2 linked regions of the Saccharopolyspora erythraea NRRL 2338 genome follow. The protein of the gene in region 2 interacts with the protein of the main gene of each other region in a pairwise test. Links are inferred from orthologs where the notes say so. Each region holds a gene or a part of one and is shown on either strand. Other genes may lie near its edges.

Evidence for each region.
Region 1: the proteins of ftsZ (region 2) and rlmN interact in binary tests that used the Escherichia coli proteins (3 or more experiments, as listed by UniProt). The link is inferred for Saccharopolyspora erythraea NRRL 2338 from one-to-one orthologs.

What each region holds. Positions count from the first base shown.
Region 1 is NC_009142.1:6,759,603-6,769,831, forward strand. Bases 2,756-5,676 are described here. They hold rlmN (dual-specificity RNA methyltransferase RlmN), read right to left. Parts: upstream 4,811-5,676; coding sequence 3,701-4,810; downstream 2,756-3,700. Other genes in these bases: SACE_RS28890 (DNA-3-methyladenine glycosylase I), read left to right, coding at 2,756-3,273; SACE_RS28900 (metal ABC transporter substrate-binding protein), read left to right, coding at 4,888-5,676. Also shown: SACE_RS28870 (PucR family transcriptional regulator), read right to left, coding at 1-12; gabT (4-aminobutyrate--2-oxoglutarate transaminase), read left to right, coding at 142-1,464; SACE_RS28880 (ArsC/Spx/MgsR family protein), read right to left, coding at 1,639-1,995; SACE_RS28885 (methylated-DNA--[protein]-cysteine S-methyltransferase), read left to right, coding at 2,138-2,638; more of SACE_RS28890, read left to right, coding at 2,638-2,755; more of SACE_RS28900, read left to right, coding at 5,677-5,823; SACE_RS28905 (metal ABC transporter ATP-binding protein), read left to right, coding at 5,820-6,578; SACE_RS28910 (metal ABC transporter permease), read left to right, coding at 6,664-7,542; SACE_RS28915 (metal-dependent transcriptional regulator), read left to right, coding at 7,669-8,343; SACE_RS28920 (hypothetical protein), read right to left, coding at 8,357-8,827; SACE_RS28925 (VOC family protein), read left to right, coding at 9,182-9,946; SACE_RS28930 (class I SAM-dependent methyltransferase), read right to left, coding at 9,966-10,229.
Region 2 is NC_009142.1:6,544,202-6,549,701, forward strand. The notes cover bases 2,674-5,500. They hold ftsZ (cell division protein FtsZ), read right to left. Parts: upstream 4,912-5,500; coding sequence 3,436-4,911; downstream 2,674-3,435. Other genes in these bases: pgeF (peptidoglycan editing factor PgeF), read right to left, coding at 2,674-3,294; SACE_RS27970 (SDR family oxidoreductase), read left to right, coding at 5,279-5,500. In the rest of the region: DivIVA-like cell division protein Wag31, read right to left, coding at 1-774; SACE_RS27945 (YggT family protein), read right to left, coding at 822-1,106; SACE_RS27950 (cell division protein SepF), read right to left, coding at 1,126-1,764; SACE_RS27955 (YggS family pyridoxal phosphate-dependent enzyme), read right to left, coding at 1,835-2,578; more of pgeF, read right to left, coding at 2,575-2,673. UniProt on the Escherichia coli protein: Essential cell division protein that forms a contractile ring structure (Z ring) at the future cell division site. The regulation of the ring assembly controls the timing and the location of cell division.

The sequences.
Region 1 (10,229 bases), 220 kb from region 2 along the record:
GGTCAACGACATCGCGAACCACCTGACAGAACGTTGAAACAGCGGCCGGCATTTAACCAAATTGTCCACTGCCGGTCGCGACGCGCACCCCGGAAAGTGGTCGCTGCCAAGACGTGAAGGAGGTCGCCAGTGACCACAACGATGTCCCTGCCCCAGGTCCGCGAGCTGCGCACGGAGATCCCGGGCCCGCTGTCGCGCGAGCTGCAGCAGCGCCGCACCGCCGCGGTCGCCGCCGGCGTCTCCAGCGTGCTGCCGGTGTTCGTCACCGAGGCGGCCGGGGGCGTGCTGCGGGACGTCGACGGGAACTCGCTGATCGACCTCGGTTCCGGCATCGCGGTGACCAACGTCGGCAACGCCGCCCCGGAGGTCGTGGAGCCGGTGCGCAGGCAGGCGGGCGAGTTCACCCACACCTGCTTCATGGTCACGCCCTACGAGAACTACCTGCAGGTCTGCGAGGAGCTGGCCCAGCTCACGCCCGGCGACCACGACAAGCGCAGCGCGCTGTTCAACTCCGGTGCCGAGGCGGTGGAGAACGCGGTCAAGATCGCCCGCCGAGCCACCGGCAGGCAGGCGGTCGTGGTGTTCGACCACGCCTACCACGGCCGCACCAACCTCACGATGGCGCTGACCGCCAAGTCCAAGCCGTACAAGCACGGCTTCGGGCCGTTCGCACCCGAGGTGTACCGGGTGCCGATGTCCTACCCTGCGCGCGACCAGCGCAGCGGCGCCGAGAGCGCCCGCGAGGCCGTCGACCGCATCGAGAAGCAGCTCGGCGCCGACACCGTGGCCGCGGTGATGATCGAGCCGTTGCAGGGCGAGGGCGGCTTCATCGAGCCCGCGCCCGGGTTCCTGCCCGCGATCTCGAAGTGGTGCACCGACAACGGCGTGCTGTTCGTCGCCGACGAGATCCAGACCGGCTTCTGCCGCACCGGCGCCTGGTTCGCCTGCGACCACGAGAACGTGGTGCCGGACCTGATCACCACCGCCAAGGGCATCGCGGGCGGGCTGCCGCTGGCCGCGGTCACCGGCCGCGCCGAGCTGATGGACGCGCTGCCCCCGGGCAGCCTGGGCGGCACCTACGGCGGCAACCCGCTGGCGTGCGCCGCCGCGCTGGGCTCGATCCGGGCGATGCGCGAGCAGGACCTCGCCGCCGCCGCCCGGGGGATCCAGGACGCGGTCATGCCCCGCCTGCGCAGCGTGGCCGAGTACACCGACCGGATCCTCGACGTCCGCGGCCGGGGCGCGATGATCGGCGTCGAGTTCGTCAAGGCAGGCGGCGACGAGCCCGACCCCGAGCTGACCTCGCGGATCGCGAAGACCTGCCACGAGAAGGGCGTCGTCGTGCTGACCTGCGGCACCTACGGAAACGTCATCCGGCTGCTGCCACCGCTGGTGATCGGCCACGACCTGCTCGACGAGGGGCTGCGCGTCCTCGAAGAGGCCATCGTGGAGCACACGCGCTGAGCGCAGGCCCCGAGACCGGGCCCGGGGGGACTCGCCGGGAGACCTCGCGGCCCGCGCCGGGCCGGTCCCTGGTGCGAGCACCTCACCAGGGGCCGCCCGGACCTGGAAGCGCCCCTCGCTCTCACGCCCGGGAGCGAGGGGCGTCCGGCGTCCCGGCGCCCCGCCGGCCCCGGCTCAACGCAGCATCGAAGCCACCGCGTCCGGAGTGCGGCCGACGACCGCGGTGCCGTCGTCGGCTGTGATGATCGGGCGCTGGATCAGCTCCGGGTTCGCCACCAGGGCCTGGATCCACCGCGGGCGCTCGGCGGGCGTCCGCTCCCAGGTGGAGATCTCCAGCCGCTTCGCCGTCTCCTCACCGGTCCTGGCGATGTCCCACGGCTCCAGCCCGAGCCGGTCCAGCACCTCGGCGAGCTCCCGCTCGTTCGGCGGGTCCTCCAGGTACTTGCGCACCGTGTAGTCGGCACCGGCCTCGTCCAGCAGCGACACCGCCGACCGGCACTTCGAACACGCCGGGTTGACCCAGATCTCCATGCGCCGCCACTCCTCCCTAGGCACCTCGACCGGCCGAGCCTAACCGTCGGTGCGCTCGGCTAGCGTCAGCGCGTCGCCGTCTCACGCTCGGCCCCGCCCGAACGTCTACCGGACGGAGGACACGAGGACCCGAGGAGACGACATGAGCACGGTGCACGCGGCGATCGACTCACCGGTCGGCGAACTGACCGCCGTCGCCACCGACGGCGCGCTGGTCGGCCTGTACTTCGAGGACCACCGGCGCAGGCCCGGCGACGAGAGCATGGGACCGCGCGTGGACACCGGTTTCGAGGAGACCGAGCGCCAGCTCGGCGAGTACTTCGCCGGCGAGCGGACCACCTTCGACCTGCCGCTGGCCCCGCGCGGCGACGAGTTCCACCAGCGCGTCTGGGAACTGCTCACCCGCATCCCCTACGGCGAGACGCGCACCTACGGCGACCTGGCGCGCGAGCTGGGCGGCGTCGGCTACTCGCAGGCGGTCGGCGCGGCCAACGGCCGCAACCCGCTGTCGGTGATCGTGCCGTGCCACCGCGTCGTCGGCGCGGACGGCAAGCTCACCGGTTACGCCGGCGGCCTCGAACGCAAGCGGTTCCTGCTCGCGCTGGAGGAACCGTCGGAGGCGAAGGAGGGCAGGCTGTTCTGATGCCCGCCGACCCGACGCCCGCCTCCGACGAGCACGCCGCGGACTCCACCGGCGCGGTGATCTGCGCGGACGGCCTCGCCCGGCCGCCGTGGGCGGCGAGCGACCCGCTGCTGCGCGACTACTACGACACCGAGTGGGGCATGCCGGTGCGCGGCGAGCAGGCGCTCTACGAACGCATCAGCCTGGAAGCGTTCCAGGCCGGCCTGTCGTGGGCGACGATCCTGCGCAAGCGGCCCGCGTTCCGCAAGGCGTTCGACGACTTCGACCCCGAGGCGGTCGCCGCCTACACCGAGGCCGACGTCGAACGGCTGCTGGCCGACCCCGGGATCGTGCGCAACCGCCTGAAGGTCCGCGCGACCGTCACCAACGCCCGAGCCACCCTCGCGCTGCGGGCCGAGGGCGGCCTCGACGCGCTCGTCTGGTCGTTCCGGCCGGAGACGACGCCGGCGCCGCGCACGACGGCGGAGGTGCCGACACGCTCCCCGGAGTCGGCCGCGCTGGCCAAGGCGCTGCGCCGCAAGGGCTTCGCCTTCGTCGGCCCCACGACGATGTTCGCCCTGATGGAGGCGATCGGGATGGTCGACACCCACCTCGTCGGCAGCCACCGGCGCGGCACCTCGGGCATCTGGACCTGACCCGGCCGCATCGCCCAGGGGCCCACTCCTCGGCGGCGAGCTGGCGCTGGCCGCGGCGATCTCCTGCCCCCGGTGTCGCGCACGGTGCACGGCACGCACATCTCCGACCTTGCGGAGTCCTCGTCAGAGTTCGAGCACCAGACGTCGTCCCGCATCCACATCGCGCATTCCCAATGGGCGCTGCCCGGTTCGATCACCACTCGTCCTCCGCGTGCGCCGGCAACTGCCGACCGGCATCGGCAGCCATCGCAGCGGAACCGTCACTCTCTCCGAGGAGTTCGAGGGCGGCGTCGATCTCGCCGTCAGAGACTCCCGTTCGAGGTACTTGAGGTAGTGCCGTGCCGCACGCGCATGGAACTGCGAGCGCGTGAGACCCGAACGCTTCGCGCTGCGTCCAACCTGCGCGAATGTCTCCCAGACGCCCGGCCTACTCCTCGGCGGCGAGCTGGCCGCAGGCCGCGGCGATCTCCTGCCCCCGGGTGTCGCGCACGGTGCACGGCACGCCCGCCTCGCGCACGCGGCGCACGAACTCGCGCTCGACGGGCTTGGGGCTGGCGTCCCACTTGCTGCCCGGCGTGGGGTTCAGCGGGATCAGGTTGACGTGCACGAACTGGCCGAGGTGCTTGTGCAGCAGCTTGCCGAGCAGGTCGGCGCGCCACGGCTGGTCGTTGATGTCGCGGATCAGCGCGTACTCGATCGACACCCGCCGCCCTGTGTGGTCGGCGTAGCCCCTGGCCGCCTGCAGGACCTCCTCGACCTTCCACCGGTTGTTGACCGGCACCAGGGTGTCCCGCAACTCGTCGTCGGGGGTGTGCAGCGACACCGCGAGCGTGACGTGCAGGTCCTCGGCGGTCATCCGCCTGATGGCGGGCACGAGGCCGACCGTGGAGACCGTGACCGAGCGCTGCGACAGGCCCAGGCCCTCGGGCGCGGGATCGCAGATGCGGTGCACCGCGTTGATCACGCGCTTGTAGTTGGCCAGCGGCTCGCCCATCCCCATGAACACGACGTTGGACAGCCTGCCCGGCCCGCCGGGCACCTCGCCGTCGCGCATCATCGCCGCCGCCGAGCGGACCTGGTCGACGATCTCGGCGGTGGACAGGTTGCGCTGCAGGCCGCCCTGGCCGGTCGCGCAGAACGGGCACGCCATCCCGCAGCCCGCCTGGCTGGAGATGCAGACCGTGGCGCGGTCCGGGTAGCGCATCAGCACGCTCTCCAGCAGCGTGCCGTCGTGGGCGCGCCACAGCGTCTTGCGGGTCGTGCCCTCGTCGGTGTCGAGGTTGCGGACCGGCGTGAGCAGCGTGGGCAGCAGGTCGGCGCCGAGCTTGGCGCGGCTGCCCGCCGGGATGTCGGTCATCGACTCCACGTCGGCGTTGAGGCGGCCGAAGTAGTGGTGCGCGAGCTGGCGGGCGCGGAACGGCTTCTCGCCCAGCTCGGTGACGGCCGCGCGCCGCTCGTCGGCCGAGAGGTCGGCGAGGTGCCGGGGCGGCATGCCGCGGCGGGGCGCGTCGAAGACAAGCGGCAGGGATGCAGACATAGCGTCCCCCAGTGTCCCACGTCCCGCTTCGATCACACCCCTTGGTGGCGGTCAACGCACCTAGTACAGTTTTCGCCGTGGCGAAATCTCGAGCATCAGCCCGCCGAAACACGTTCATCGCCGTGACGTGCGCGCTGGCGCTCGCGGCGACGGCCTGCGGCACCGTCGCGGGCGCGCCCGCCGACGACGGGCGCAAGCACGTCGTCACGACCTTCACCGTGATCGCCGACATGACCCGCAACGTCGCCGGGGACAAGGTCGCGGTCGAGTCGATCACCAAGCCCGGCACCGAGATCCACGAGTACGAGCCCACGCCGAGCGACCTGCTCAAGGGCGCCAAGGCCGACCTGGTCCTGGACAACGGGCTCGGCCTGGAGCGCTGGTTCGACCGGTTCGTGCAGCGCAGCGAGGCCCGCCACGTCACGCTCACCAGCGGCGTCCAGCCGATGCCGATCCGCAGCGGCCAGTACGACGGCAAGGCCAACCCGCACGCGTGGATGTCGCCGCGCAACGCCGCCGTCTACGTCACCAACATCCGCGACGCGCTCTCCCGCCTCGACCCCGCGAACGCCGCCACCTTCCACGCCAACGCCGACGCCTACCTGCGGCGGATCGGCGAGATCGACCAGTACCTGCGCGCGGAGCTGGCCCGGCTGCCCGGACACCACCGGGCGCTGGTCACCTGCGAGGGCGCGTTCTCCTACCTGGCGCGCGACGCGGGTCTGCGCGAGGCGTACCTGTGGCCGGTCAACAGCGACGAGGAAGGCACTCCGCAGCAGATCAAGGACACCACCGGCTTCGTCCGCGACAACCAGGTGCCCGCGGTGTTCTGCGAGTCGACGGTCAACGACAAGGCCCAGCGGCAGGTGGCCGCCGAGACCGGTGCCCGGATGGGCGAGAAGCTCTACGTCGACTCGCTGTCCGAGCCCGGCGGCCCGGTCCCCACCTACCTCGACCTGCTGCGCCACGACGCCGAGAGCATCGTGGCCGGGCTGACCGGAGGTGCGCGATGAGCGCCGGGATCAGCGCGCACGGCGTCACCGTCCACTACGGCGAGACGCTGGCGCTGGACGACGTCACCGTGGACGTGCCCGCCGGGCAGGTCTGCGGACTGCTCGGCATGAACGGATCCGGAAAGTCGACGCTGTTCAAGGCCCTGATGGGCCTGGTGCGCCCGGACCACGGCACGATCCGGCTGCTCGGGCGCTCGCCCAGGCAGGCCCGCCGGGAGGGCCTGATCGCCTACGTCCCGCAGTCCGAGGCCGTCGACTGGACCTTCCCCGTGACCGTCGCCGACGTCGTGATGATGGGCCGCTACGGCCACCTCGGCCTCACCCGCAGGCCCCGCGCGGCCGACCGGGCCGCGGTCGCGGCGGCTCTGGAGCGGGTCGGTCTCACCGACCTGGCGGGCAATCCGATCGGCGCGCTGTCGGGCGGGCAGCGCAAGCGGGCCTTCGTGGCCAGGGGGATCGCCCAGGACGCCCGGCTGCTGTTCCTCGACGAGCCGTTCGCCGGGGTCGACAAGCGGTCGGAGGCGACCATCGCCGAGCTGCTGCGGGCGCTGCGCGGCGAGGGGCGCACGATCATGATCTCCACCCACGACCTGGCCAGCGTGCCGGCGTTGTGCGACGAGGCCGTCCTGATCCAGCAGCGCGTGATCGCGCACGGCCCGCTCGACGAGGTGCTCGCGCCGGAGACCCTCGCACGCACGTTCGGCGCCGAGGTGGCCGCCGCCAGGCCGGGCGACGAGGCTGGAGGTGTGCGGTGAGCGCCTCGGGGCACAGCATGGCGTGGCGGGCTGCGGACGGTCCGGCACGCGGCCGGCGGTCGACGGACGATCCGGGAGGAGCGCGGTGAACGACGTGGTGCAGTGGATCGTCGAGCCCCTGCAGTTCGGGTTCATGCAACGGGCCCTGCTGATCAGCGTCGTCGCCGGCCTGGTGTGCGCGGTGCTGTCGTGCTGGGTGACGCTCATCGGCTGGTCGCTGCTCGGCGACGCCGTCTCGCACGCCGTGCTGCCAGGGGTCGTGCTTGCCTACGTGCTCTCGCTGCCGTTCTCCGCGGGCGCGTTCCTGTTCGGCACCCTGGCGGTGGGCCTGATCGCCGCCGTGCGGTCCACGACCAAGCTCAAGGGCGACGCGGCGATCGGCGTGGTGTTCACCGGCCTGTTCGCGCTCGGGCTGGTGCTGGTCTCGCGGATCCCGAGCCAGGTCGACCTCAACCACATCCTGTTCGGCAACGTCTTGGGCGTCTCCGACAGCGACATCATCCAGGTGCTGGTCATCGCGGGCCTGGTGCTCACCGTCGCGCTGCTCAAGCGGCGCGACCTCACCCTCTACGCCTTCGACCCCACCCACGCCCACGCCATCGGCCTCAACCCGCGGCGCATCGCCGCGCTGCTGCTGACGATGCTCGCGCTGACGGTGGTCGTGGCGTTGCAGGCGGTCGGGGTCATCCTGGTGACCGCGATGCTCATCACGCCCGGGGCGACCGCGTTCCTGCTGACCCGCCGGTTCTCCCGGATGCTCGCCGTGGCCGCCGCGCTGTCGGTGTTCAGCGGTGTGCTGGGCACCTACCTCAGCTTCCACGTCGACACCTCGACCGGCGGGATGATCGTGCTCTGCCAGGCCTGCCTGTTCGGCGTGGTCTACCTGGCCGCTCCCGGCCAGGGCCTCGTCGCCGAGGCGCTGCGCCGACGCCGTCGGCGCGCCGCGCGGGCCGCCGCGGTGTGAGGACCGGCCAGGTACGGCGGCCCCGAACAGCCCGGTCGGTGGTGCGGCGCCCCGACACGACCGGTTCATCAACGGGCACGCATCGGTTGCGGTGTCCACGGCTCTATCGTTGAGACCATGACAAGCATGGCCGAGCGTCCGTCGTCCTCCGTCGAGGACTACGTCCGGGCGATCTACGGGCTCAGCGAGCGCGGCGTGCCCGTCACGAACGCGACCCTGACCCAGCGCCTCGGGCTCAGCCCGTCCTCGGTCTCCGGCATGATCAACAAGCTCTCCCAGCTCGGCCTGGTCACCCACGTCCGCTACCGCAGCGTCGAACTCACCCCGCAGGGCAGGCGGCTGGCCTACGACGTGCTGCGCAGGCACCGCCTGATCGAGCTGTTCCTGGTGGAGGAGCTGGACTACACCTGGGACGAGGTGCATCGCGAGGCCGACGCGCTCGAGCACGCGGTCTCCGACGAGCTCGTCGAGCACATCGCCGCCAAGCTCGGCCACCCCACCCACGACCCACACGGCGATCCGATCCCGACCGCCGACGGCGTGGTCGAGAAGCCGGCCACCAAGCTGCTCGACCAGGTCGAGCCCGGCACGGTCGGCACCGTCGCCCGCGTCTGGGACACCGACTCGGAGCTGCTGCGCTACCTCACCGACCACCACATCACGCTGGGCACCCGCATCGAGATCGTCGAGCGCAAGCCGTTCGGCGGGCCGCTGGTGGTGCGGGTCGGCGAACCGCCGGAAGCCCAGACGCACTTCCTCGGGGACGAGATCGCCGCGGCGCTGTCGATCGCCGTCAGGTGAGGCCCGCGCGGCTTCAGGAGGCGTTCTGCCTGCGCAGCAGGCGGGCCGTGCCCATCGCGGGCCGGGAGTTGATCACAGGCGTCGCGGACTGCTGCGAGTCCTGCTTCTCCTCGCCGTAGATCTGGTCGGTCACCAGCCGCCCGTGCAACTCGTCCGTGCGGTGCGCGCCGAGCACGGCGAGCAGCAGGTCGAAACGGCTGTCGGTGAGGACGACGGCGACGTAGCCGAACCCGACCAGCCCGCCCAGGACCAGCGTCGCGATCCACCAGACCGAGACGCCCTGCGCGAGGAACATCACCGCCAGCGCCAGCGCCAGCCCGGAGCCGAACGCCACTCCCCGGGCCACCGTCACCTGGGTGAGCAGCGACCGGAACGCCGGGTACTGCTGGCAGAGCTGGCGGACGATGCGGGCGCGCTCGCGCCGGTCCATCTGGGCAACCTGGCTCAGGCCCGCGGTCACCGGCTTCGCGGCGCGGTCGGCCATGGCTGCTCCTGTTGCCCGTCTGCGTTGCCCTTGCAAGTCCTCGGGTGTAACGCGCACACCCTGAGTGACCGATATAAGTCGATCACGGCTCGCGCCGAGTATCAAGGCGTCATTCGGGGGCGTTCACGTTGCGGAAAAAGCACCGAAGAGTAACTTCGCGGGCCGCCTGGGGTCGGCTTGATACGCCACCCGGTTCTCGTTCGGGCGGTGGCCGCGGCGCCGGCCCGCCGACGATCACGGTACGTGTCACCGATCACTCAGCGCTACCGGTTCCCGGAGCGGTTTCGACGGGTGCCGAGCGCCGGTTGCCAGCACCATTGGTGCGTCGTATCCCGTCCGGAACCGGGAGGCGCAATGCCCAGTGCAGTTGGCTCACCCGCCTGGGTGGACCTGGCCACGACCGACCCCGGCAACGCCCGGGACTTCTACACCGGCCTGTTCGGCTGGACGTGGCGCCAGCAGCCCGACTACAGCGTCGCCTTCGCGGCGAAGACACCTGTGGCGGGCATCCTTGAGCCCGTCGCGGAGATGCCCACGGTCTGGACGCTGTACCTGGAGTGCGGGTCCGTGCAGCGCGCCGCCGACCACGTCCACGCGCTGGGTGGGCAGGTGCTCATCCCGCCGACCGAGACCCCGGCCGACGAGACCTTCCTCGTCGCCCGGGACCCCTCCGGCGCCGTGGTGGGGCTGTGGCAGGCACCGCCGGGCGCGACCTTCGGGCGCGACCACGCGGGGATGCTGTGCTGGGCCGAGCTGCACACCCGCGACGCTTCCTCGGCGGACCCCTTCTACGCCGACCTGCTGGGCTACCGCCAGGAGCAGATCGGCGAACCGGGCGGCGAGTTCGACTACACGGTCTGGTACGTCGACGACATGCCGACCGCCGGTCGCTTCGACGCCTCGGCGGCCCTGCCCACGGACGTGCCGCCGCACTGGCAGCTCTACTTCCAGGTGAACCCGGACCAGGACACCGACAGCGCGGTCGAGCGGGCCGTGGTCCTCGGCGGCAAGGTGCTGCGCGAACCGTCGGACTCCCCGCACGGCAGGCTCGCCCAGTTGCAGGACGTCGTGGGGGCGCCGTTCTTCGTCATCGACACCGCGCTGCGCACCGGCGAGTGAGCGGGACCGCGAGCCGCGCTCAGACCCGCAGCAGGCCGGTGGGCTTGGTCCGCACCCGCAGCCGGTAGCCGACCTCGAGCGTGGTGCCCTGGGTCTCCCGCACCGCCCGCCGGGCCACTTTCGCGGAGAACTCGATGCCGAGCACCGCTTCGAGCTGCGCGCGCTCGGCGAAGCGCCACACCGTGTCCACCGGCCGGCTGTCGAAGCCGTGGCGCTCGAAGAACGCCTCCACCTCGCCGGCGTCCAGGTGAGGGGTGTCGGCGCGCATCCAGTCGCCGTAGGG
Region 2 (5,500 bases):
GGAGCGGCTGCCGCTCTCGGCCGGCGCCGCCGAACCGCGGTCCTGCAGCTCGCGGAGCTGCGACTCCAGGTAGGTCTGCAGTCTGGTCCGGTACTCGCGCTCGAAGGTGCGAAGGGTGTCGATCTTCTTCTCGAGCGCGTTCTTCTCCTGCGTGATGTTGCCCATCACCTCGGCGTGCTTGCGCTGGGCGTCGCGCTCCAGCCCGGCGGCCTTCTCCCTGGCCTGCCGCTCCAGGGTCTCGGCCCTGGTCCGCGCGTCGTTGAGCATGGTCTCGGCGCGGGTGCGCGACTCGTTGACCATGCTGTCGCTCTTGGCGCGCGCGTCGGAGAGCAGCTGCTCGGACTTGGTCCGGGCCTCCGACAGCATGCCGTCGGCCTCGGCCTTGGCCTCCCCGGTCAGGCGGTCGGCCATCTCCTGCGCGAGGCCGAGCACCTTGGCGGCCTGCACGTGATGATCGCCACCCGGCGACGTCTGCTCAGCAGCGGTCGGCGCCGGGACCGGCGCCAGCCGACGGGGCTCCTCCACCGGTGCCGGTGCCGCGGAGACCTGCGCCGCCTGGCTGCGGGCGTCGTCCAGGTCGACCTGCGCGGTCTGCAGCTGCGACTCCAGCTGCTCGACCTGGCTGCGCAGGTCGTTGTTCTCCTCGACCAGGCGGGCAAGCTCGGCTTCAACCAGGTCGAGGAAAGCGTCAACCTCGTCCTCGTTGTAGCCCCGCTTGCCGATCGGAGGTTTGCTGAACGCGACGTTATGAACGTCGGCGGGGGTCAAGCCCACAAGATCACCTCACGCACTCCTCGGCTGCGGGTCGTCCGGGTTCCCCGTCACCCGGACTTCACCAGTTGCATCAGTATGAACACAACCAGCAGCAGCACCATAATCGATAGGTCCAGTCCGACGCCGCCGATCCGGACCGTCGGGATCACCCGACGCAGAAGTCGGATCGGCGGGTCGGTCACTGTGTAGATGCTCTCCAACGCGATTGCAACCCCCCCTGCGGGGCGCCAGTCGCGCGCGAACACCCGAACGAGCTCGATCACGATACGTGCCGTGAGCAGCAGCCAGAAGAAGAAGAGAACGTAATAAAGAACGATCAGCGCCGGTTCCACGCCTCAACTGTGCCACCACTCACCCGTAGTTGAAAAAGGCGCCCTCGGCGAGACGGCGCTTGTCCTCGGCCGCCACGTCCACGTTGGGCGGTGAGAGCAAGAACACTCGATTGGTGACCTTCTCGATCGAACCGCGGAGCGCGAACGCCAGCCCGGCGGCGAAGTCCACCAGCCGCTTGGCGTCCGCTTCGTCCATCTCCGTCAGGTTCATGATCACCGGAGTGCCGTCGCGGTACTGCTCACCGATGGTGCGGGCCTCGCTGTAACTGCGGGGATGCAGTGTTGTGATCTTGCTCAAGTTGAAATGACTGCCGGTATCGGTTACGGCACGCAGCCGGGAGACCTGCTCCCGGTGCGCGTCCGAGCCCAGGGGCGCTCGGACGGGCGTCTCCGGCGGGGCCCACTGCCTGCGCGAACGCGCAGGCTCGCGGAACTCCTCGCCGTAGTCGCCGCCGTCCTCCTCGGCCTCCGGCTGGAAGCCGCCCCGGACACCGCCGGCCACGCGCCGGCGGCCACCCACCCGGTCGGATGGTGCGTCGTAGGAGGTGTCGGGGTCCGCGTAGCGGTCGCGGTAGGCCACCTCGTCGTCGTAGACCTCGTCGATCTCGTCGGCGGGGACCATGCCGAAGTAAGCCTTCAGCTTGTGCAAAGCGCTCATCGGCATGCCCTTCCTCTGCGACTCCAAAGCAGCCGAGCGCGAGCGGCCGACCCTCGACCCCCCGATACGGCTACGGCGAGATTAACCGGCGACCTCCCAGCAGCGCAGTTCCGACACGCACGCGTGTCGAGCCGTGCGCCACCGCACTCTCGAGGTCGCCGCTCATTCCAGCCGACATTTCAACAGCTTCGGGGTAGTCCTCCTGCAGGCGCCGGGCAATCCCGGAAAGTGTAGCGAAAGCCACATCCGGGTCTCCGCCAAGGGGTGCCACCGCCATCACTCCCCGCAACCGAAGATCACTGTGGCGGGTGATCTCGGCGGCGAGTGCCGAAACGTCGCCGGGCGGACATCCTCCGCGCCCGGCGGCATCGTCGAGGCCGACCTGGATCAGCACGTCGAGCGGTTCGCTGCGCTCACCGGCGTCGAGCGCGTTGGCCGCCGCCCGCCGCAGCGCCTCCGCGAGCCGCACGCTGTCGACCGACTCCACGACGTCGGCCCAGCGAACCACCGAGCGGGCCTTGTTGCGCTGCAACTGCCCGATCATGTGCCAGCGCACCGCGGCTTCCGGGCGCAGCTCGGCGAACTCGGCGACCTTGCCGCGCGCCTCCTGCTCGCGGTTCTCGGCCAGCTCGGTCAGCCCCAGGTCGGCCAGCAGCGCCGCGTCGCCGGCCGGGAAGGTCTTGGTGACCGCCAGCAGCTCGACCTCCTCCGGCTGCCTGCCCGCGGCGCGGCATGCGGCGTCGACGCGCTCGCGCACCTCCCGCAGCGACTCGGCGATCTCGGCCTTGCGCTCCTGCCTGCTGTCCTCGCTCACCGCTGGTCCTCCGGCTCCGCCCACACGACCGCGGCGAAGCGGCCGGTCCGGCCGCCGTCGCGGCGGTGGCTGTAGAGCTCGCGGGACTCCATCGTGCAGCGCGGGTCGACGCCGATCCGGGCGATCCCGGCGGCCGCGAGCTGCTCCCAGAGCCCGGCCCGGATGTCGAGGCCGGTGGTGCCCTTGCTCGTCTTGCAGGCGCTGCCGGGCAGGTGCAGCTCCACGTCGGCCTGCATCTCCGGCGGCACCTCGTAGCACTCGCCGCAGGCCGCCGGACCGAGCAGCGCCTCGATGCGGTCGAGCCGGGCTCCGGCCTCCCGCATGGCCTTCAGCGCGGACACCACGACCCCGACGCGGGCACCGACCCGGCCGGCGTGCACGGCCGCCACCACGCCGCTCTCCGGGTCGCCGAGCAGCACCGGCACGCAGTCGGCGGTCAGCGCCACCAGCGCGAGCCCCGGCTCGGCGGTCACCAGCGCGTCGGTCGCCTCGACCGGCTCCGGGACCGGGCCGTCGACGACGGCGGCGTTGCGGCCGTGGATCTGCTCCATCCACACCAGCCGGTCCTCGGCGAGGCCGATGCCCTCGGCGAGCTTGCGCTGGTTGGCCGCCACCGCCGCCGGGTCGTCACCGACCCGGCCGCCGAGGTTGAACGAGTCGAACGGCGGCCGGGACGCACCGCCTTCCCGCGTGGTGATCACGCGACGAATCCGCACTGGCTCTCCATCCCTCCCACGGGCCGGCTCGCCCGCCCGAACGAAAACGACACCGGAGGCCGAAGCTCTCCGGTGTCGATTCTCGCTCATCGCGGCGACAGCACCGCATGCCCACGACGCGGACCGCGCGGGCCGGGCCGTTCAGCGGCGCATGAACGGCGGGATGTCGACGTCGTCGTCGTTGTCGTCGGTGACCGGCACCGCCCGGTTCGGCAGCGAGCCGCTCATGCCCGCGTGCGACGGGTAGCCGCTGCCGCCGGCGCGGGTCGGCACCGACACGCTCGGTCCTGCTCCGTCGCCACCGAAGACCGGGGAGCGCTGCGCGAAACCGCCGCGCTGGTCGGTGTTGTCGCGCTGCTCCTGCTGGGGCTGCGGACGCTCGGGCTCGTGGTGCTGCGCCGGTGCGGGCGCCTGCTGCTGCGGCGGCTGGGGCTGCGGCTCCGGCTGCGGTTCGGGCTGGGCCGGGGCCGGCGGAGGCGCGGGCTGCGGAGGCGCGGGCTGCTGCGCGGCGGGCTCGGGCGCCGGGGGCGTCGGGGCCTGCTGCTGCGGCTCGGGCTCGGGTTCCGGCTTGCTGCCGACGACCTGGCCCTCGGTGACGCGGCCCGCCTCACCGGAGGCGACCGCGTCGCGGGAGCCGACCTTGGTCGGTTCGAGCTTCTTGTGCGTCGGGGTGCCTGCGTCGAAGCCCGCGGCGATCACGGTCACGCGGACCTCGTCGCCAAGCGAGTCGTCGATCACCGTACCGAAGATGATGTTGGCCTCGGGGTGCGCGGACTCCTGCACCAGCGAGGCCGACTCGTTGATCTCGAACAGGCCGAGGTCCGAACCGCCCGCTATGGCCAGCAGCACGCCGTGCGCGCCCTCCATGGACGCCTCCAGCAGCGGCGAGTTGATCGCCTTCTGCGCGGCCTGCACGGCTCTGCCCTCCCCTCTCGCCGAGCCGATGCCCATCAGCGCGCTGCCCGCGCCGGACATGACGCTCTTGACGTCGGCGAAGTCGAGGTTGATCAGGCCGGGGGTGGTGATCAGGTCGGTGATGCCCTGGACACCGGAGAGCAGGACCTCGTCGGCGGAGCGGAAGGCGTCCATCAGGCTCACGCCGATGTCGCCGAGCTGCAGCAGCCGGTCGTTGGGGATGACGATCAGGGTGTCGCAGCAGTCGCGCAGCTCCTTGATGCCCTGCTCGGCCTGGTTGGCCCGCCGCTTGCCCTCGAAGGAGAACGGACGGGTGACCACGCCGATGGTCAGCGCGCCGAGCTTGCGCGCGACCGAGGCGATGACCGGTGCGCCACCGGTACCGGTGCCGCCGCCCTCGCCCGCGGTCACGAAGACCATGTCGGCGCCCTTGAGGACCTCCTCGATCTCCTCCTTGTGGTCCTCGGCGGCCTTGTGGCCGACCTCCGGCGCCGCGCCCGCTCCCAGCCCGCGGGTGAGCTCCCGGCCGATGTCGAGCTTGACGTCGGCGTCGGACATCAGCAGGGCCTGCGCGTCGGTGTTCACCGCGATGAACTCGACACCCTTGAGCCCGACCTCGATCATGCGGTTCACGGCGTTGACGCCGCCACCACCGATGCCGACGACCTTGATCACCGCGAGGTAGTTGTGCGGGGGCGTCATCGGATCCGCCTTCCTGATCGTGGCTCTGTGCTCTGGTGCTGATTCGACAGCCGGACTCTCGACGCCCGGGCGTTGTCAACCCCGTGCGGACGGTAGGCATCCCGATGCCTTTGAGTCCAGCAGCCACGCCGCGTGCCCTACCAGGTGTGTCGCGCCGCGCACAGAGCCGAGCTCGGTCCTCCCCTTGTCCGGTTCGCACGCCGCAGCGTGATCACCACCGACACCGTACCGCGCGGGTGACGGCCGGGGGCCAGGCACCGCGAGGTCGGCTTCGCGCGATGCGGGGAAAACACGACCGGAGGTGTCGGATTTGACCGCGAGCATCGGTTCCACTGGTGAACGGCACGACAGTGAGGGGAACCGACGGATGAACGCACCACTGCACGGCAAGGTCGCGCTGGTGGCGGGGGCGACCCGCGGCGCGGGACGGGGGATCGCCGTGGAGCTCGGCACGGCCGGGGCCACCGTGTACTGCACCGGACGGAGCACGCGGCAGCGGCGTTCGGACTACGACCGCCCGGAGACCATTGAGGACACCGCGGAGATGGTGACGGCCGCGGGCGGGCGGGGCGTCGCGGTGGAGGTCGAC